One region of the Exiguobacterium sp. H66 genome, then DNA from elsewhere that is predicted to be linked to it. Evidence: riboswitches for the same ligand, from Rfam matches in the RefSeq annotation. Region 1 holds a riboswitch; each other region holds the start of a gene.
What was found. A riboswitch is a leader RNA that binds a small molecule or an ion and turns the genes downstream of it on or off. The one in region 1 is predicted to bind S-adenosylmethionine.
Positions count from the first base shown of each region.

Region 2: another riboswitch for S-adenosylmethionine. It lies ahead of KNP88_RS09135 (Na+/H+ antiporter NhaC family protein); the one in region 1 lies ahead of KNP88_RS08445 (LLM class flavin-dependent oxidoreductase).
Region 3: another riboswitch for S-adenosylmethionine. It lies ahead of mtnK (S-methyl-5-thioribose kinase); the one in region 1 lies ahead of KNP88_RS08445 (LLM class flavin-dependent oxidoreductase).
Region 4: another riboswitch for S-adenosylmethionine. It lies ahead of metK (methionine adenosyltransferase); the one in region 1 lies ahead of KNP88_RS08445 (LLM class flavin-dependent oxidoreductase).

Region 1 covers NZ_JACSMQ010000004.1:99,338-104,448, reverse strand. Annotated here, with positions in the region: gene KNP88_RS08450 (ATP-grasp domain-containing protein) at 1-85, opposite strand, end outside; gene KNP88_RS08445 (LLM class flavin-dependent oxidoreductase) at 82-1,140, opposite strand; SAM riboswitch class I at 1,213-1,317, opposite strand; gene KNP88_RS08440 (DUF975 family protein) at 1,509-2,183, opposite strand; gene KNP88_RS08435 (DUF2325 domain-containing protein) at 2,251-3,519, opposite strand; gene KNP88_RS08430 (DUF817 domain-containing protein) at 3,612-4,391, opposite strand; gene KNP88_RS08425 (YczE/YyaS/YitT family protein) at 4,550-5,111, shown strand, end outside.
Region 2 covers NZ_JACSMQ010000004.1:247,025-252,135, forward strand. Annotated here, with positions in the region: gene KNP88_RS09125 (aldo/keto reductase) at 1-384, opposite strand, end outside; gene KNP88_RS09130 (hypothetical protein) at 543-743, shown strand; gene KNP88_RS09135 (Na+/H+ antiporter NhaC family protein) at 787-2,094, opposite strand; SAM riboswitch class I at 2,175-2,278, opposite strand; gene KNP88_RS09140 (metal ABC transporter solute-binding protein, Zn/Mn family) at 2,358-3,326, opposite strand; gene KNP88_RS09145 (alpha/beta hydrolase) at 3,496-4,455, shown strand; gene KNP88_RS09150 (histidine phosphatase family protein) at 4,502-5,077, shown strand; gene KNP88_RS09155 (YwpF family protein) at 5,081-5,111, opposite strand, start outside.
Region 3 covers NZ_JACSMQ010000007.1:152,597-157,707, forward strand. Annotated here, with positions in the region: gene KNP88_RS12395 (2-hydroxy-3-keto-5-methylthiopentenyl-1-phosphate phosphatase) at 1-294, opposite strand, end outside; gene KNP88_RS12400 (2,3-diketo-5-methylthiopentyl-1-phosphate enolase) at 291-1,481, opposite strand; SAM riboswitch class I at 1,562-1,663, opposite strand; SAM riboswitch class I at 1,868-1,970, shown strand; gene mtnK (S-methyl-5-thioribose kinase) at 2,047-3,216, shown strand; gene mtnA (S-methyl-5-thioribose-1-phosphate isomerase) at 3,213-4,259, shown strand; gene KNP88_RS12415 (sugar ABC transporter substrate-binding protein) at 4,279-5,111, shown strand, end outside.
Region 4 covers NZ_JACSMQ010000002.1:58,941-64,051, forward strand. Annotated here, with positions in the region: gene KNP88_RS03625 (GNAT family N-acetyltransferase) at 1-347, opposite strand, end outside; gene metK (methionine adenosyltransferase) at 489-1,697, opposite strand; SAM riboswitch class I at 1,826-1,952, opposite strand; gene pckA (phosphoenolpyruvate carboxykinase (ATP)) at 2,185-3,753, shown strand; gene KNP88_RS03640 (EAL and HDOD domain-containing protein) at 3,821-5,077, opposite strand.

The DNA of each region.
Region 1 (5,111 bases):
CATACGGTAAGTTGAGTTCCTCGAGTCGCTTGATTAAATGATCCGTCCATTCCTGATTTTCGTGTAAAATATGAATTTTCGTCATTTTAGTTGACCTACCTTTCGTTTCGCTTCGACGCGTGGCATGACCTCGCGGGCAAAGCGTTCCATTTCTTCGAGTTGCGGAGAAAATTGGAGCAAGAGCAACGTCACCCCGACCGCTTCAAATTCAAGAATCCGTTCTGCGATTTGATCCGGCGTCCCAATCAGATTCGGACGCAGTCCACGGTTTGAGACGGAGTAATCATTTCGTTTGACCTGTTGTTCGAGTTGCGATTTACTGACGAAGTCGTCATATCCGGCATATCCGGCACCATCTTCTTTGACGTTCGTAATCCGGCGCCATTCTTCGAGCGCTGCTTCTTCCGTCTCGCGACAGATGATATAGGCTGCCAGTCCGAAACTCGCAAGCGGCTGCTTCCCGGTCGCCGCGCGGCGGATTTTCATATCCGTAATTTTCGTCGCGACTTCATCAACCGTTCCCCCATGCATGACATAGGCATCACAGTGATTGACGATCGTCTGTTTCCCCGTCTCACTCTCACCACCAGCGTAGAGCTTGATTCCGGGACGCTGAACGGGTTTCGGGTGAAGCTCTGCCCGTTCCAGCTGATAGTAGTCTCCGTCAAAACTGTAGGGTGATGCGTCCGCCCATAATCCTTTCATGACCGTCACGAATTCTTCCGTCCGGGCATATCGTTCGTCATGGGCTGTAAATATCCCATTGTATTGACGGGCTTCTTCCTCCCACCAGGCCGAAACGACGTTGAGCGTAAAACGTCCGTTACTCAACTGATCGAGGTTCGCCGCCATTTTCGCTGTCGTCGCCGGATTATGAAAACCGGGCCGGACGGCTGTCATGATTTCCAAACGTTCCGTTGTCGCCGCAATCGCCGCTGCCGTCGTCCACGCCTCAAGACTCGGTTCGGCTATTCCTTTAATGTCGTTTAAATTCAATTCTGCAATCAATGTCGTAGAAAAGCCAATCCGTTCTGCCGTCTGTGCGACTTGTTTCGCATAATCGAATGTCGCTGGCATTTGTTCATCCTCGACGTTTCGTAACCAACCTCCGAAGATTGGTAACCAAAATCCGTATTCCATCCCCTTTGCCCCCTTTTTGCATAAAAAATCGCTCTTTTCGTTTAGAAAAGAGCGACGAATGTCTACTGTCGGCTCTTATCTTCAAAGGAATAAATTCCTCTTGGAAGTAGCACCTTCCGCTCATGCGGGGTTGCTGAAGTGTCGTCGGGCCAGTCCCTCGACTTCTCGTGATAAGAATAATTGAAATTAGCGTACATCTTTTAGCAGAGTAAAGCAACCTTTAAACCTTCTTTTCCTATCGGAATTAAAAAAACATTTGGAAAATCACTCTGTTTCTTGATACTTCTTTGTCTAGAAGCTAAAAACAGGGATTGCGCATCGGTTTAAGATGGCAATCCCTGTTTTGTATGGTGCTGTTCAAAATCAATTCATTCTGGTGATACGAACGGTGAGTCATTGTGATTTGCATCCATCATGGCTGTCCGGTGACCAGTCGTCGAAACTTCTTCCCCACGCACGCGATCATAGAACTTCGCGATTGTGACGCTGAAGTACGGGCCAATCCAGAGGAAACCGATTCCGAGCGTAATGATTCCGAGCAAGAACCAACCGATGAACGAAAGGACGAGGAAAAACGCCTCTTTTTTGTGTCCATCCATCATTTGGCGTGAACGCGTAATGGCATCAAGGATGCCAATCGATGGTTCGTCCCGAATGATGTAATACGTCAACATGTAAGAGAATGACTTAATGATTCCTGGAATGATGAAAAGTAAGAACCATAGCCCTAAGAAAAAGGTTTGGACGATTGACACTCCAATGGCTTTCAAGAACATTTTGTACGGCTCAAACAAATCTGCGACTTTCGTCTGCTCGTCTCGGGCAACGGATAGGGCGAGCCATGACCATCCCATTGCAACCGGTAAGGTCAACACCGTCAAGAGCATACCAATCAGGTCGATAAATTGGAAATCCTCTTCGGGTGAGGACGCAAATCCGTTCGGAACGCCTTGAATGATTAAGAACAACAACATCATTAATGCCATGAAGCCCCATCGTCCCTGCAACGACTCGCGCGCTGCTAATTTTAATTGTTTTGACATCGAAAGATCCTCCTCAAAAATAAGTGCTACCTTTCTTTACGGTTTATTTTTGAGGAGGTTTCACTTTTTAACGCTTGTCTTTTAGTAAACGTTGGACCATTGCTTTCTCAAGTTGTTGCTGGCACGCCGTATACAAAGAGCGTCGTCCATCGAGTCGTTCAATCGCAAACGGAATATCGTGCTTTTTTGCTTGCACGAGAACATGTGCCGCTGCTGCGTGGGAGACGCGACTTTTGATGACGACGATCGCATCTGTCTTTTTCGCGAGACAGGCAATTTTTTTCGCAGCTTGGGCGTCACCGCCAAGATGGATTAATTCAATCCCTGTCTCCGCAAAGAAGTCGCGGTAGACGGCGCGCTGTTGCTCATTACCGACGATGACGAGACGCATGCCGTCGTAGGAAGCAAAATCGAGTGCCGTTTTATCGACGAATTCGATTGGTTGACCGGGTAATGTCGTCGTATCGAGACGTTCGAGTTGCTGGACTTTCTTTTCCCGGAGGCGCCGCTCTTTTTTGACTTTCTTCGCCTTCGGTTTCCGTTGCATCATCTTGTCGTAGCGTCCTGTTTTCGTCTGTTTGTTTGCAGGTGACGCAGTGACGGACTCGGGCGAACCACTCGATACGTCGCGTGCCGGTAATTCCGTCATGGTCGGTACTTCGTAATGAAATGCGTGTTTCCAGACAATCGTCAATGTCTCCGGATGACCTTTCCACATGACGAGGTCGACGAGTTGACCTGCTTTCAGTTGGAAGAACCGCATGTCTTCGAGTGGTGTCGTGTAATAGAACGGTTTTCCCGTCTCCTCTTGCAGTGGACCGTCAATCGTCGCTTCGATGATGCCATGGTTCTTGACGATACACTTTTCAAAAACGATTCGCTCTGCAAGTGGTTTTACTTGATCCGTCGCGACGACGGCTAAGATTTCAAGCGACGTCCGGCGCTCATCTTGATGTAGGACTTGGACACGGACTTCCATCCCATGCTCCAGGTTCCAGTCACGGATTTCTTTTTCTGAGACATGACTGTTTGGCCATTCCCGTAACGAGCCACCCTTTAATTGCCGTTCAAACGTATAGGAATACCGTTGTTCGACAGTCCGTTCAACTTCTTCCTTCCGTTCCTGAATCATTTTGATCGGGAGGCTAGATGGTGTTTCCGGACGTTCTACTAGTTTCGTCGTTGTTTGACGTGGCGCGTAGTACTGCGACAGCTGGACCCATTCATCGATTCCGTTGATTTCTTCAAGTAACAAACCCCAGTCGTCTGCTGTCTCGACGATGTTCAGTTTGCTTGTAACTAACTCCTTCGCTCGTTCGATTACGTGATGCATCATGTTAAAAACCCCTTTGCTATTTTTTCCAACTATAGCAAGGTCATGATGCTTCACCCGCGCAAAAAAACAACCTGGTATTTTTTTGTTATGGGTTACGATTTAACTTCGACTGCGGAGTCGTCACTTCGGTATTTTTCGACGACGACAATCAAGACGGTAATGATGACGAGTAAGAACCAAGACGATAATTTGCCAAAATCGACAAGTGCCCACCCCTCTTGCTGATGCGGATAGACCCAGCCCTTAAAAAAGGTGACGATGTTTTCCGCCAGCCAAATGAACCAGGCAATTAGTAAAAATGATAAGACAAGCGGGAGACGGTAAACCGTATCCTCTAGTCGGAAGTAGACCCACGATTTAAAGAAGACGACGATGACGAGTCCCATCAAGAACCACCGTAAATCGAGCATCCAGTGGTGCGTAAAAAAGTTTAAGTAAATCAAACTCCCGACAGCAAGTGCGAGGGTCGGACGTGGAAAGGACGTAAACCGAAGATCAAGTCGCCGAAATGCCTGACAGATGTAACTCGCGACACTGGCATACATGAAGCCCGCATAGAGCGGAACACCCAGCACCTTCGAAAATGCGTCTTCCGGATAACTCCATGAACCGACGTGGACTTTAAACAGCTCAAGTCCTAATCCAATGACGTGAAAAATAAGAATCAGCTTGAACTCTTCTTTCGTTTCATAACGGGTCACGAGTAAGGCGACTTGGACGAACAGACACCACAGTAACAGGATGTCATAACGGGCAATCGGTTCACTCGGCAAATAACGTGATAAGGCGAGTGCAGCAAAGATGGCGACTGGAAAGACACAACAGAGTGCTTCAAGATATGTAAAACGGATGAGATGGCGGATCAATCGCATCGACGTCCCTCCTCTTCTTTCTTTAAGTATACGAGACGTTCGCCGTACCTCCCTCCTTCTCAAGTTGGACATTCGACAATTTGTTGCTTCTGCTTTAGTCCACGAACGTGATACAGTTAACGAATACGTATCTTATTGAATCGAGGTGACACGCAACGATGTTCAAACGTTTCCATACGTCCTGGTTGCTGCGCGCAACGTTGAAGTGGTTCTTATTTTTAAGCGGTCTCTTTTTACTCGCCGTCGGTTCCTCCATCATGATCACCGCTAACCTCGGTGTCTCGACGTGGGATGTCCTGCATCTCGGTCTTCAAAACAAAACACCTTTGTCAGTCGGGACGGTCATTCTTCTCGTCGGTCTGCTGCTCGTCCTCGTCAAATACTTACTCGACCGGATTCGACCGCAAGTCGGGACACTCGTCAATGCAATTTTCGTCGGTGTCTTCATGAACCTCGTACTTGGTTCTCATTTGCTTCCATCGTTCTCAGCTGTCTGGCTAAACGCCTTATGGCTCATCTTCGGTATTTTCATCATCGGCATGGGGGCAGGGCTATACGTCGCCGTCGGATACGGCGCCGGTCCACGTGACGGATTGACCTTGACGTTAGCGGATCGTTTCGGAACCTCAATCCGGATGATGCGGACAATCATGGAGATAACGGCATGTGGTCTTGGTTGGTTACTCGGTGGCCCCGTCTTTTTCGGGACCATCCTCTCAA
Region 2 (5,111 bases), 150 kb from region 1:
TTTACCTGCTTCGTACAGCTCGACCATGGCTTTCCATGCTTCGACATAACCTTCGACAGGCCAGTGAATGAGATAAAGATCGAGATAATCTGTTTCTAGTCGCTCAAGTGACTCAGCGAAAGCCTCTTTCGTCCGTCCGGCACGAATGTCATCGTTCCAAACTTTAGACGTCAAGAAGAGTTCTTCACGTTTCACGCCGCTTTCTTTGATTCCTTTTGCGACACCACGTTCGTTTTTGTAGACGGCAGCCGTATCGATATGACGGTAACCGACGCGAAGTGCTTCTGCGACGGCAGCCGGTGCTTCCGTCTCTTCATCGACTTGCCAGACACCGAACCCGATCTGTGGAATCGTGATACCATTTGAAAGTTTTGCGTATTGCATGTATATACTCCTCCTTCAATGAAACTAGAATATGGATTTGCCTGTTCAGTTTAGCATGAACTTAGCGGAACATCTGTTTTGATGCTCATAAGCAGGGAATATAGACTGGGAAAGAGAAGAAAGTCTACTGATGCATAAACGAAGAGAGGTGTAATATCATGGTGAAATCGATTAAAAAAGTACCAAAAGGAGTCTGGACAAGCATCGCAGCACTATTAGGTGCTCAAGCCACGTTCCTCTTCCTTGGTGCCCGCAAGACAGGACGCAATCCGTGGGTATGGGGTGGAGCAGGACTCGTTCAATTTCCGCTTCCGGCGATTGCCTATTTCATTTTGAATCGTCAAGAAAAACAGAAATAAAGTGAACCCCCCGTCGCAGACGAAGCGACGGGGGTTGTTTGTTTTACGACATGTTGTTTTTCTGTGCGGCATCGCTCTTCCGGCGTGGGAAGCCGAAGAAGATTGCCAGTGATCCACAAACGAACAGTAAAAATGGATAGAACAAATAAGGAATCAGTTCGGGTGACGCCGTTTTCGTCAATTCAGCGGCAATCAAAAGTTGCGCTCCGTACGGGATGATTCCTTGAACACCACAGGAAAAGAGGTCGAGGATACTGGCTGACTTTTTCCGGTCGATGTCATACGTATCCGCGATTTCAGCAGCGAGCGGACCGGCGACAAGAATCGAAATCGTATTATTTGCTGTTGCGAGATTCGTTGCACTGACGAGGGCAGCCATACTGAACTCAGCTCCCCGGCGTTTCGAAATCTTTCGTGTCAGCGTTTCTTTGAGATAAGCAATTCCACCGTTATAGGTGATCAGGCTGACGAGTCCACCCATCAGCAACGTCAAGATTGAGATTTCTGCCATCCCCATCAATCCGTCAGACATCGCGAGGACAAACCCACTTACTCCGAAACTACCGTCGATCATTCCGATGATGCCTGTCAATAACGTCCCGCCGAGTAAGACGAGAATGACGTTGACACCAAAGAGGGCGAGCACGATGACGGAAAGATACGGAATCAGCTTATAAAATTCAAATGCTTTCGCTTCGACGACATCTCCGGAACCTGACACGAAAGCGAGTAAGATGACAGTGATGACGGCAGCAGGCAAGACGATTAAAAAGTTCGTTCTGAATTTATCACGCATGTTCGTTTTTTGTGTCCGGACAGCGGCGATTGTCGTATCTGAGATAAACGATAAGTTATCACCGAACATTGCTCCACCGACGACGGCAGCAGCGGCGAGTGCGACATTGACGCCCGTCGCGTCATGAATCCCGAGTGCGATCGGTGCAAGGGCAGCGATTGTGCCGGTCGAAGTTCCCATCGCCATCGAGATGAAAGCGGCAATGATGAACAATCCACTCATTAAAAGAGACTGGGGTAGGAAACTGAGTGCAGCGTTGACGGTCGCATCAATGGCTCCGATTGCATTCGCTGTTCCAGAAAATGTGCCGGCGAGTAAAAAGATGAAGACCATGATCATGATGTCCGGATTTCCGGCACCGCGGGCAATCCGCTCGACGGTCTGGTTGATGTCTCCCTTAGATGTCGCAGCAGCAAAAATCAAGGCGATTAAAGCTGCAATTAAAATTGGGAATTTGTAAAAGTCGTTATAGAAGATTCCTGCACCGATGAATAATACAAGGAAAACGAACAAGGGCAACAACGCCCATTTGTTCGGCGTAACCGTTTCGTTCATGTGAATCACTCCATTTCTTCAGCATACAAAAAAAGACCCCTTCGCAAGAAAGAAGGAGGTCTTTACTGAAAAAGACGCTCTTCTTATCTCTCAAGCCATAGCTTGCTGGATTTGGCACAGTACGAATCAATCGTCCGCTGCCGAAACATCATTGGGCCAGTCCCTCCGTTTCTCGCGATAAAAAGAAGTCATTTAGTTGTTTAGTCGTTGTTTAAAACACGTTTATTACCCTAACGTATCTTTTAATGCTTGTCAACTGTACCTTACTGCAGTGCTTGTTTGAGCGTCGTCACGTTTTCGTTCATCAAATCAAAGTACGATTTATCTTGTTGATCTTTTGCGACGGACTCGAGGTTATGAATCGTAATCGATTCGGCACCGATTTCTTTTTGGATGACACGGGCGACCTTTGGCGACACCGTCTCTTCGAAGGCGATATAGTTTAAGTCATGCATCTCTGCTTCCTTGACGATGGCAGCCAGCTGTTTTTGGGACGGTTCGTCAGACGGCGAGATACCGGCAATCGGCAGTTGCGTGAAACCGTAACGTTCCGCCAAGTACCCGTATGCGGCATGCGTGACGAGAAGCTCCTTTTTCGAACCGGAGTCAACAGCTTTTTGTAAATTTTGGTCGAGTTCATCTGCTTGTTTGTTAAAGAGTGCGAGGTTTTTATCAAACGTTTCCTTCCGGTCAGGTGCTTCCTTTGCTAACGCGGTCGTAATCGAGTCAGCCATTTTCTTGGCGTTGTTCGGGTCGAGCCAAACATGCGGATCGTATTGTCCATGATCGTGCGACTCTTCTTCAGCCTCGTGATCATCATGGTCATCGTGTGCGTCTTCTTCGTGCGTATGAAGCGAAGCGGAAGCCTCGAGTAAGTCGATATTTTTACTTGTCTCGACAAAACGAATGGAATTACCGGCTAAACTTTCCTTAATCTTTTCAGAGTACGGCTCAAGGGTTGTGCCGGTAAGTAAAAATAGATCGCCTTTCGCAATCGTCGTCAATTGCTTCGGAGTCGGCTCATACGAATGCGGGTCGGCGCCAGGGGGAACGATTAATTCGACCTGGACGTCTGTGCCGCCGATTTCTTTTGCAATTGCCGCAGTCGCGAATGTCGACGTATAAATTTGCAATTTACCGTCTTCTTCTGAATTTGAAGTCGATGAGCCGCATGCGGCGAGCAGACTGGCAGTTACTGTCGCGATGGTTAACGCTGGAATGATTTTTTTCATATGTGAACCCTCCAAGATAATTAAAACGTAATTGTTCCGATTTGGACTTTCTAACTATATCCGACGGAAATTAAAGCGTCAAGTCGGAATGTTGTGAAGTTCTAGTTCAAAATAAATCGGGTAAGAGAAGAATAGAAGTGAAATCGGAATGAGCCTTGGAGGTGATGAGGTGAAACGTGAAACAGCATGGTTGATGGGTGGCGCCGCTATTTTGACGACGGCTGCTGCTGGTGCGAGCATTTGGAATAATTATGGAGCCTTACTCAGATGGACGGAGCCGGTCTTGCCGCTTACCGAAAAGCAATTAGCACCACGAAATCTTTTATACAAGACGGTCAATCAGCAGGACTTGACGTTAGATATCTATTATCCGCCGGGAGAAGGGCCGTTTCCGGTCGCGATTTATGCTCATGGCGGCGCATTCGTTCGTGGAAACCGTGATGATGTGTTTAGTTTTGCTCCAATCATCGACCGGTTTTTAGAACTCGGGATTGCCGTTTGCAGCATCGACTATCGTTTATTTGAGGATGGCAGCTATTTTCCGGACAACCTTGAAGATGTTCGAGATGCCTTATGTTTTTTAAATCAACAAGCGGATGAGTTACGTATCGCGCGCGGTCGCATGCTTTTATGGGGTGATTCAGCAGGTGGAGCCCTAATGTTGACGACGGCGCTTGCCCCGACTGAATTTATCGGCGAACAGGCGGAGGCGCATCTTCCTTTAATCAGTGGAGTCATCGCCTTGTATCCGCCGACGAATTTTCTGTTATTTAAATTCATTCAAACCTGGATTGCCCATATCAAGTTTTATGGGGGTGGACGTGAAGAATGGCGACAGTTGATGATGCGTGTCTCCCCGGCGACACATTTAAGTTCCGACTCGCCGCCGATCATGTTGCTGCACGGAAAAAAGGATCCGATTGTCCCGTTTGCTCAAGCACTCCACTTTGTTGAGAAGGGGGCGGATGTCGGGGCGGATGTTCGATTATTCTCTTTCCCGAATGGTACACATTCGCTGGCGAGCTTTGCCCAAACTGAAAATCCACTCAAAATTGAACGTTTGCTCGAACGAATCGAAGCCTTCAGTTGTCAAGTGCTTGTCTTACCGAAACGAGAGGCGCTTCATTAGGAAACATGATACAATCAGTCATATTTCTTTAGAAGGAGACTGCAATATGACGGAAATTTGTTTAGTACGACACGGTCAAACGGACTGGAACTTAAACGAGCGGATTCAAGGACGTGAAGATATACCGCTTAACGAGACCGGTAGAAAACAGGCGGCTCTCAGTGCTGCCTACCTGGCAGAAGAACAGTGGGACGTCTTGATTTCAAGTCCGCTATCGCGAGCTGTCGAAACTGCTGAAATCATTGGTCAATCGATCGGTCTAAGCTTGACGGAAACGGATGAACGGCTTGTCGAGCGCGAATTTGGAACGGCTTCCGGTGAACCGATCGCCGGAATTTACGAAGCAGTGCAGGCAAATGATGCAGAGCGCGTCCCGGGGCTTGAAACGGAAGCGGAAATTCAACAGCGTGTCTTCAGCGCGGTTGAAGAACTGACAGAAAAATATCGAGGAAAACGCCTCTTAGTCGTCTGCCATTCGCATACGATTAAAGCGGCACTCTCCTCGATTGATGAGACATTCAGTTACCGGACGCCGTTAAAAAATGCATGTGCGAATTACATTCGTTTTTCCGACCGTTATGAGATTGAGCGGATTAATGTAGCGGACCATATCACAATTTGAACATCATCCTTCGACGGGTGCCGGATGTTCTTGT
Region 3 (5,111 bases), on a different contig from region 1:
GCCGCTGACGATGGAAAAATCAATCTCGTTTGATTTGGCAAAGGCGAGCAAGGTGTCGAAGCCGGGACGAATGACCGCCCGTTTCATCAAGAAATCAATGTAGTCCTGTTTTTGACTGGACGGAAGCAGCTGAAACATCTGTCCGATGCCGGACTGAATCGAGAGCGACCGGTCGAGCACACCTTGTTTTAACGGTTCAAATTTTTCCGGCGGAGCGAACTCCTGCATCAAGGCGATGATATTATCGTGCTCCGTTACCGTTCCATCAAAGTCACATAAAATCCGGATCGTCATTTCGTGATCCCCCAAGCATCGAGGGCGACACGTAATTCCTCGTGCCGGCGGGCGGCACTTGTCAGTGATTCGCCGGCCAGTGCTGCGTCCAGTGCCTGGCGGAAAGCGATGACTCCGGCCGCAGCACCTTGCGGATGACCGTGGACACCGCCCCCGGCATTGATGACGGAATCGACGCCGAAATCACGAACAAGCTGGGCGACGAGACCCGGGTGGATTCCGGCGGACGGGACCGGGAGAATTGCTTTGGTCTCACCGATTCGGGTCGCTTCGACGGCAATCCCGCGGGCCAGGTCTTTGGCGAGGGCGACATTCCCATATGGCGACGGGAACAGTGTCAAGTCGGCACCGGCAATCCGCGGCAACGTTCCGAGCAGGACCGGGGCAGCAATCCCGTACTCGGGACTGGCGATCAAGGCACCGCTCAACGCCGGATGATTAAAGATCGGGACCGGGATTTCCGGATCGGCTGCCAGTTCCCGCAAGACATCAAGCCCGTATGTAAACGTGTTGAGCAGGAGGGCTGTCGCTCCGGCTTCGACCAGTCGTTTCGCCTGCTCTTTCAAGCGGAAGACCGGACCACTCAACGTAATCGCATAAAGGGCCCGTTTACCGGTCTGTTCATAGTGTGCATCGAGGACTTCCCGTCCGATCCGCGCCCGGTCGAGTGCCGGTGTCAGCGGATTGTCGTATAAAATTTCGTCATCCTTGACGAGATCAATCCCGCCGGCGAGCTGGGCTTCCAGTTGTTCCCGTAAAAAAACGAGGTCCCGTCCGATGACGCCTTTGAAGATGCTCATCAACAGGGGGCGGTCATGGACTTGGATCAACTGGCGGACGCCCTCGATGCCAAATTTAGCACCGGGGAAATCCGGTGTGAACGAAGCGGGAAGCTGAAGATCCGTCAGTTTGATTTGACCGTCGAGTGACAGCTTGCCGAAGACGGTCGTCAAAATCGCCGAAAAGTCCCGTGAGACGTTGTGTTCCGGATAACGGATCGTGACATATCCTTTCCCGTCGTGTTCTTCCGTATGGACGACTTGTCCTTTAAAGGATTCAAGCTGTTGTTGTTCCAAGTGATTCAAATCGGTCCATGAGCCGACCGTCAGACCGAGGGCGATTTGCTCTGCCCGTTTTGGTAACTGATCGGTCACGCCGAGGTGGTAAGTTGCGGTAATGTACGCCATGATCGTCGTCTCTCCCTTGTTAAAAAATACAAAAATGGCCCCTCGTCAATGACAAGAGACCATGAAAAATTGCGCGTGGACTCTTATCTGTCAGCGTGTTAGCTGCAAGAATTAGCACCGTGCCAACTGGTCGGTTGCTGCGACATCATAGGGCTCGTCCCTCCGTCTGCTCTTGATAAGAATTGGATGAAATTGTGAAATCTAATTGCAATTTTTACATGAGATGGACGTGATGTCAAATAATTTTTTGAAAATTTATTTTTTTTGAAATCAACTTCTATAGATGGCGGTCTTTTAAATGGTTTTTCACTAAAAATTGGAATTGACAGATGATTTAAGACGGGCGTAATATTCGAATCAACATCGAACACCACAACCACATATGACTCTTATCGTGAGTTGGCAGAGGGAATTGGCCCGAAGACGCCGCAGCAACCGACCATCCGGCACGGTGCTACATCCAACAGACATTCGTCTGAGAGATAAGAGGACGGATGATACCCCGCGCCTCTTTTCTATGACGAAAAGCGGCGTTTTTTTGTGTAGAAATGAAGGGGGAAGCAAGATGGCATATCAAGCATTTACAGAACAGGACGCCATTAAACGTGTCCGGGAACTCGGACTCATCGGACAGGAAGAAGCGACGGCAGAAGAAATCGGCGACGGGAACTTGAACTTAGTCTTTCGGATTCAGGCAGGGAAAGAACGTTTGATCTTGAAGCAGGCATTACCTTATGCAAAAGTCGTCGGGGAAAGCTGGCCCTTGTCACTCGAGCGGGCCTGGATCGAACAGTTGGCACTGAAGGAATTCGCAAAATACGCGACGCCATTCGTTCCACGGGTCTTTCATGCCAGTCATGAAGAAGCGTATACAGTGATGGAGGACTTGTCGCACCTGCAAATCGTTCGGATGGGATTGCTCGCAGGCGAAACGTATCCGCTCCTTGCAGAGCATGTCGGTTCATACTTGGCACGGACGTTATTTTTCACGTCAGATTTTGCGCTCGGTCCAGTCGGAAAAAAACAGGTCGCACGTGACTATTACAACCCGGATTTATGCGACATCACGGAAAAGTTAATCTTTACGGATCCGTTTTACGACGCGGAAACAAACAACATCGAGAGCGGCTTGGAAACAGACGTACAGCAGCTCTGGCAGGACGAAAAACTGAAGAGGGAAGTGGCGAAGCTCGAAACGTTGTTCATCACGAAAGGGGAAGCCTTATTACACGGGGATTTACATACAGGAAGCATTTTTGCTTCCGCGGGCGAAACGAAAATCATCGATCCGGAGTTCGCTTTTTACGGACCGTTCGGGTTTGATGTCGGTCAGTTCATTGCCCACCTCTGCTTTGCGGCGTATCCGAACTATGCTGAGTTGCGGGAGACGCGGGTGAAGGATATCGATACGTTCTGGCTGACGTTTGCTTCGACGTTCACGGCACTTTGGGAACGGGAAGCCGTCGAACCTTTCCGGACGGTACCCGGGCTTGTCGATGATGTCCTCAGTACAATTCTCCAAGACGCGCTTGGTTTCGCCGGTTGTGAACTGATCCGGCGGACGATTGGTTTGGCACCGGTCGCTGATTTGGAACAAATTCCGGATGCGGCGACGCGCCTTGAACGGAAACGTCATGCCCTACGCCTCGGGACGGCATTGATTAAACGGCGCGGCGAATGTAAGACGTTTACGGACCTCCGGAATTTCGACGTGACGGAGGAATTGAGCCGATGAGCGAGTTTATCCGTAGTGTCATCTATGAGCGGGCGTGCTTAAAAATCCTTGACCAGACCCGTCTTCCGCAAGAAGAACGGTACGAAGTCATTCATGATTTGGCGCAAGCGGTCGAGGCGATTAAACAACTTCGTGTCCGGGGGGCGCCGGCAATCAGTCTGTTTGGTGGTTTCGTCCTCGTGCAGGAAGCGTTTCGGACGACGGGATCGCTTGACGAGGTCAAACAAAAACTGTTGACGGTATCGGCGGAATTACTGGCGACCCGGCCGACCGCCGTCAATTTGCGGAACGTACTTGATGCGCTGAATCAGCTTATCCTTTCGAGCACAACACTCGAGGAACTGCCGAAACGTCTGGAACAAAAAGCAATCGCCCTTTATGAAGCCGATGCCAAGACGTCACGGCAAATCGGTGTGCATGCGTTGGAGCTGTTTCAAGCGGGAGACCGGGTGTTGACGATTTGTAACGCCGGATCGATTGCGACAGCGGCGTACGGGACGGCACTGGCCCCGTTTTATCTTGCGAAAGAACAAGGCATCCCGTTATCCGTCTATGCGTCGGAAACCCGACCTTTGTTGCAGGGGGCACGTTTGACGACATGGGAGCTGCAACGGGCAGGGATTGACGTCACCTTGATCACGGACAATATGGTCGCACATACGATCAAGGAAAAGCAGATCACCGCCATCATCGTCGGCGCGGACCGGATTACCCGGAATGGGGATACAGCCAATAAAATCGGGACGTTCCAGCTGGCGTTATTCGCACGTGCCTTCGGGATTCCGTTTTATGTCGCCGCACCGCTGTCGACGTTTGATGTGACGAGTTTATCGGGAGACGAGATTGAGATTGAAGAACGCGATGCCCGTGAAGTGACACAGTTTGCCGGACAGATGACAGCGCCAGCGGGTGTAGCGGTCTTTAATCCGGCGTTTGACGTGACACCGCACGAGCTCATTACGGCGATCATCACGGAACTCGGCGTCATTGAACGGCCGAGCGTGGAAACGATCGAACAGGCAATCGGACAACAGGTCATCTAAACAGACAGGGGAGATCGAGATGAAAAAATTAGCATTCTTGCTCGCACCGGCAGTCTTGCTGGCTGCTTGCGCCAATAGTGAAGCGACACCGGCGAAAAAAATCAGCGGTGTGCCGGAAAGTGTCCAAGGCGACATCAAGATTGCCGTCATCCGCAATCTGGCGTCCGATGATCATACGAAACAATTTTTGGACGGTGCCCGGTCGGAAGGGGAGGCACTTGGGTTTAAGGTCAACACGTTCATTTCCGAAGGCAATGACGTCAAGTTCAAGGAACTGGTGGCGCAAGCCGTTCAGCAGGATTATGACGGACTGATCATCTCGCACGGAAAAGAAGATTATGCCTACGACATGATTAAACCGGCGATCGACAAAGGGATTCAGGTCGTGACGTTTGATACGGTGACGAAGAAAAAGGACCAGACGTTAACAGGCATCACGGAGACGTTCCAAGATGATCACAAACTGGCAGAACTTTCACTCGATGAAGTGACGAAAGTGAAAGACGATAAGCCGGTCCGGGTCATCAAGTTGTGGTTCGGTCCGGGATTCGCACCGCTGGACCGCCGTCAGGAAATCTATAAGACGTATGAAGCGGACGGCAAAATCAAGACACTTGAAACGGTCGGACCGACGAATTTCCAGGATGTCCAGGGCGATATCGCGACGAAGATGAACGCGATTCTCGCCAAATATCCGAAAGGAAGCATCGATGCCGTCTGGGGAGCCTGGGACGAAGTCGCGAAAGGCGCCTATAAATCCTTAAAAGACAACAAACGTCAGGAAATCCCGTTGATTTCAATCGATGTCTCGAATCAGGACATCAACCTGATGCGTGAGAAGGGGAGCAACTG
Region 4 (5,111 bases), on a different contig from region 1:
GGGGAAGCACCTTGGTGTTCAAGTTCACGAATCAACTTTCGTCCAATCCCATTTTGTTGATATTTCGGTAGTACATACAAGCGAACGATTTCCCACGTGCCGTCAACATCGATCGCATGGATGAAACCGACGATTTCTTCCTCGATAATGGCGACATTGAAATATTCTCCCCGCGCTTCCTCCGCCGTCCGAATTGCTCGAACGACTTTTTCTTGCGGATACGCCTCTTGTACGAAATGGGCTTTCGAGCTTTCCGAATAAATCTCTTCGTACGTATCCATCCAAGAGGTAATGGCAATATCATGAATGCGTGCCGCATCAGTAGGAATTGCTTCGCGTATCTCCATATCGGACTCCCCCTTTTTTCCGTTTACCGGTACATGTTCTTTTACCCTTTTCTAGAAAAATCATTCGTTTCCCTGCAAAGTTCGAGACAAACAAAAAAAGTTCAGAAACAAACTCATGCGAGTCTGCTTCTGAACTGAAAATTAAGCGAATCGTTTCGCTTGTTCTTCAAGAATTGCTGCTTTATCTGTTTGCTCCCATGGTAATTCGATATCTGTACGACCGAAATGACCATAAGCTGCTGTCTGACGATAAATCGGACGGCGGAGATCAAGCATGTTGATGATCCCTGCTGGGCGAAGATCGAAGTTTTCAGCAACGAGTTCGACGAGTTGTGCTTCTGGAAGTTTACCTGTTCCAAACGTATCAACTGCAATCGATACTGGGTGCGCGACACCAATCGCGTACGCAAGTTGAACTTCTGCTTTATCTGCAAGACCAGCAGCTACGAGGTTTTTCGCGACGTAACGTGCTGCATATGCTGCAGAACGGTCAACTTTTGTTGGATCTTTACCAGAGAATGCGCCGCCGCCATGACGTGCATATCCACCATACGTATCAACGATGATTTTACGTCCAGTTAATCCTGCATCACCTTGTGGTCCACCGATTACGAAGCGGCCTGTCGGGTTAATGAAGAACTTTGTTTCCGCATCGATGTATTCTGATGGAATCACAGGTGCGATGACATGCTCTTTCAGGTCTGCTTGGATTTGCTCAAGCGTCACTTCTTCTGCATGTTGTGTTGAGATGACGATTGTATCGACACGAACCGGTTCGTTATTCTCATTGTATTCTACAGTTACTTGCGTCTTACCATCCGGACGGAGGTAGTCAAGTTGTCCAGTTTTACGGACTTCTGCGAGACGACGAGCAAGTTTGTGTGAAAGTGAAATCGGAAGTGGCATCAATTCAGGCGTTTCTTTCGTTGCATAACCGAACATGAGACCTTGGTCCCCTGCACCGATTGCATCGATTTCTTCATCTGACATGCTACCTTCGCGTGCTTCAAGCGCTTGGTCAACACCGAGAGCGATATCTGCTGATTGCTCATCGATTGAAGTCAATACAGCACAAGTGTCTGCATCGAAACCATATTTAGCGCGTGTATAGCCAATCTCACGAATTGTTTCGCGAACGACTTTCGGGATATCGACATAAGTCGATGTCGTGATTTCACCTGCGACGAGGACAAGTCCTGTCGTGACAGATGTTTCAGCAGCGACACGAGCATTCGGATCGGCTGCGAGGATTGCATCTAAGATAGAATCCGAGATTTGGTCACAGATTTTATCCGGGTGACCTTCAGTAACTGACTCCGACGTAAATAGCCGGCGATTAAGGTTTGTCATGTTTGACCCTCCCAAAAAAGAATTTGACGGTGTACTCATTTCCCCTAGTTGAGTGGGACGGTAAAATGAAAAAAACCTCTCCATGTCCAAAAAATGGTCAGGGAAAGGTTGTGCGTTCTTCCTTTACCCTCTTATCGTTCGAAGTGTTTACTTCGCTTCAGGAGAGCACCTTTTCCTTCATTAATAGAATTCTTAATGTAGGACGGTTGCCGGGTTTCTTCGGGCCTTGTTCCCTCCACCTGCTCAGAATAAGAGTATCCGTTACGAATTACATGATATAAAGTTGTGACCACTCTGTCAAGCTACGTTTTAATTTCTAGTCGAAACTTTCCCGAAGAGATGTTAAACTGTTAATGCTGAAAGCGTTTCCAGAAAAATAGAAATCAGCGCTAAAAAAGGATTGCTCATCCTTTAGTATGTCATATATAATAAATGTGTCATACTAAATGCCAGAGCTAAACCAACGTAGGGGAAAGGTGGGGTCAGGATGCCGATGACGGTCCTGAATATCGAAGAGCTACTCAAGAAGGAGCATGTGTTCAAACAACTATCTGTTGCTGAGCTAGTCGAACATGCAATTCGTAACGAAGAAGGGGTTCTTGCTGAAAATGGCGCTCTGTCTGTAGAAACGGGGAAATTTACAGGTCGTTCACCTAAAGACAAGTTCATTGTTCGCGATCAGTCATGCGAGTCACATATCGATTGGGGCCATGTCAATCAACCGATGGAAGCAGACAACTTCGAGCAACTTTTACAAAAAGTTCTTCGCTACATGAATGAAGCAGATCAGCTCTACTACACAGAAGCTGCTGCTGGTGCAGACACTCATTTTACCCTTCCGGTTCGGATCGTGACACAATATGCTTGGCATAATTTGTTTGCAAAACAACTATTTTTGCGTGAATATCCGACAGAAGCTGCTTTTGAGCCTTTCACGGTTATTTATGCGCCTCACTTCAAAGCAGATCCGAAAGTCGATGGAACGAATTCCGAAACGTTCATCGCCATGTCATTCGAACATCGGATTGTCTTAATCGGTGGAACGGAATATGCGGGCGAAATCAAAAAATCGATTTTCTCTGTCATGAACTACCTTTTACCTCAACGAGACGTCTTATCGATGCATTGCTCGGCTAACGTCGGTCATGAGGGTGACGTCGCTTTATTCTTCGGATTATCCGGTACTGGTAAGACCACACTGTCTGCTGACGACAGTCGTCAATTGATTGGTGACGATGAGCACGGGTGGTCCAACGACGGCGTCTTCAATATCGAAGGTGGCTGTTACGCAAAAACGGTCAACCTATCGCGCGAAAAAGAACCACAAATCTTTGATGCGATTCGTTTTGGCACTGTCCTCGAAAACGTCGTCCTCGATGATGCACGAATTCCTGACTATGATGATACGTCGAAAACGGAAAACACACGGGCCGCTTATCCGATTACAGCGATTGATAATATTGCAGTACCATCACGCGCCGGACATCCGAAAACGATTGTCTTTTTAACAGCTGATGCTTACGGCGTCCTGCCGCCAATCAGTAAGTTGACGAAGGAGCAAGCGATGTATCACTTCTTATCCGGGTATACATCGAAGTTAGCCGGGACAGAGCGTGGCGTAACAGAACCGGAAGCGACATTCTCGACATGCTTCGGTTCGCCTTTCTTACCGCTCATTCCTGAAAAATATGCAACGATGCTCGGTGAGCTCATCGACCGGCACGGTGTCACGGTCTACCTCGTCAATACAGGCTGGACGGGTGGCGCATATGGGACGGGAAGTCGGATGAAGCTTTCCTATACACGGACGATGGTCAATGCAGCTGTCAACGGCACGCTCGCTGATATCCCGACGGAAGAGCATCCGATTTTCGGGCTACACATGCCGCTCGAAGTCCCTGGTGTCCCAAGCGACTTGCTCAATCCTGTCAAAGTTTGGTCGGATGCTGATGCGTATGAACAACAAGCACGGGCTTTGGCAACTAAATTCAAACAAAATTTCACACGGTTCGACAGTGCAACTACTGAAATCAAATCAGCAGGGCCACGTGTTTAATTAAATTAAGATAATTAAAAGGCACCAGACACTGTATGTTCAGTGAGCTGGTGCCTTTTAACGTCCATCAGACGATTGAATCTTCTTCATCCGGTTGCAGATGAAGTTCTTTTTTAGTCAACCAATCTTGACTCTCTTTTAATAGTGCATAGGCACGCTGTTTTGAAATACCAAAACGATGGGTTAGTTTTTCAAACTGTTCAAATTCACCACGGTCGGCACTAATCGCGAGCAATAAACAATCACGAAACGGGTGATCTTTTCCTTGTAACACGATTTTCAACGTCGACTCGATTGGTAATTGATCAATGATTTCATCAATATCGACTGACAGTAATGCATCGATATGCGAGAGTAAGCCAATCATGTAGGCACTTTCCGGACGTAACGTCTTTGTTTCAAGTGCAAATAACTCGCATAGCTTGGCACAATGCAGTGAAGAACGTAACAACTCGTCTGACCACTTGTACGGACTCGCAAGTCGCATCTCTCGTAAAACGATTAACGAAATCCAACTTTTAAGTTGTGAAAACCCGAGCAGTGAAATCGCTTGACGAACGGATTCGACGGTATTTCGAAGACCAATCCCGGGAGAATTGATAAGCTGAAGGACTTGCACACTAATGTATGGATTTCCTTCGATTTCATCAACGACTTGATCATAATACTCATCTGATTCGAGCCACTTCAACATCTTTAACAATACAGGCAATTGTGGCGGAACAGCCTTCCCTTTCATCAGCATCGGTTTTGCATAAAAGTAGCCTTGGAACCAGTCATACCCCATGCTCAAGCTACGCAGATGATCTTCATGCGTTTCGACACGCTCTGCCAACAAACGGATATGCGGATAGTTTCGTTTAACGATATGTAAAATCGCACTTTGTTCACGTGGGTTGATTGCTTCGATATCAATTTTTATTAAATCAATTAAATCAAACAACTCTGGACCATGATTTCGTAATAAATCCGTCACGAAATCATCCAAGGCCAATTGAAATCCAGCCTCTTTCCATTTTTTCAAAACCGACAGCATATGCGAATCGATGACGACGGTCTCAAGCACTTCGATGACAAATCGTTCCGGATCTAAGTGATCAATCAGCTCACCTTGCAATAAATCACCGGTGAAATTGATGAATAAACGTTTTCCTTCTGCCACTCGATCGACACCTAAATGGACGAGCGTATTCGTCAACACGTCCATCGTCGCTAACTCACCATCAAAAATAGCAGGAGCTTCAACTGAACGATATAATAATTCAAACGCATCGATGGCACCGGATCGATTCACGATTGGTTGTCGTGCCAACAAGATTTCCATCCCGTTCTCCCCTTTTGTCTTCCACCCTATAGTT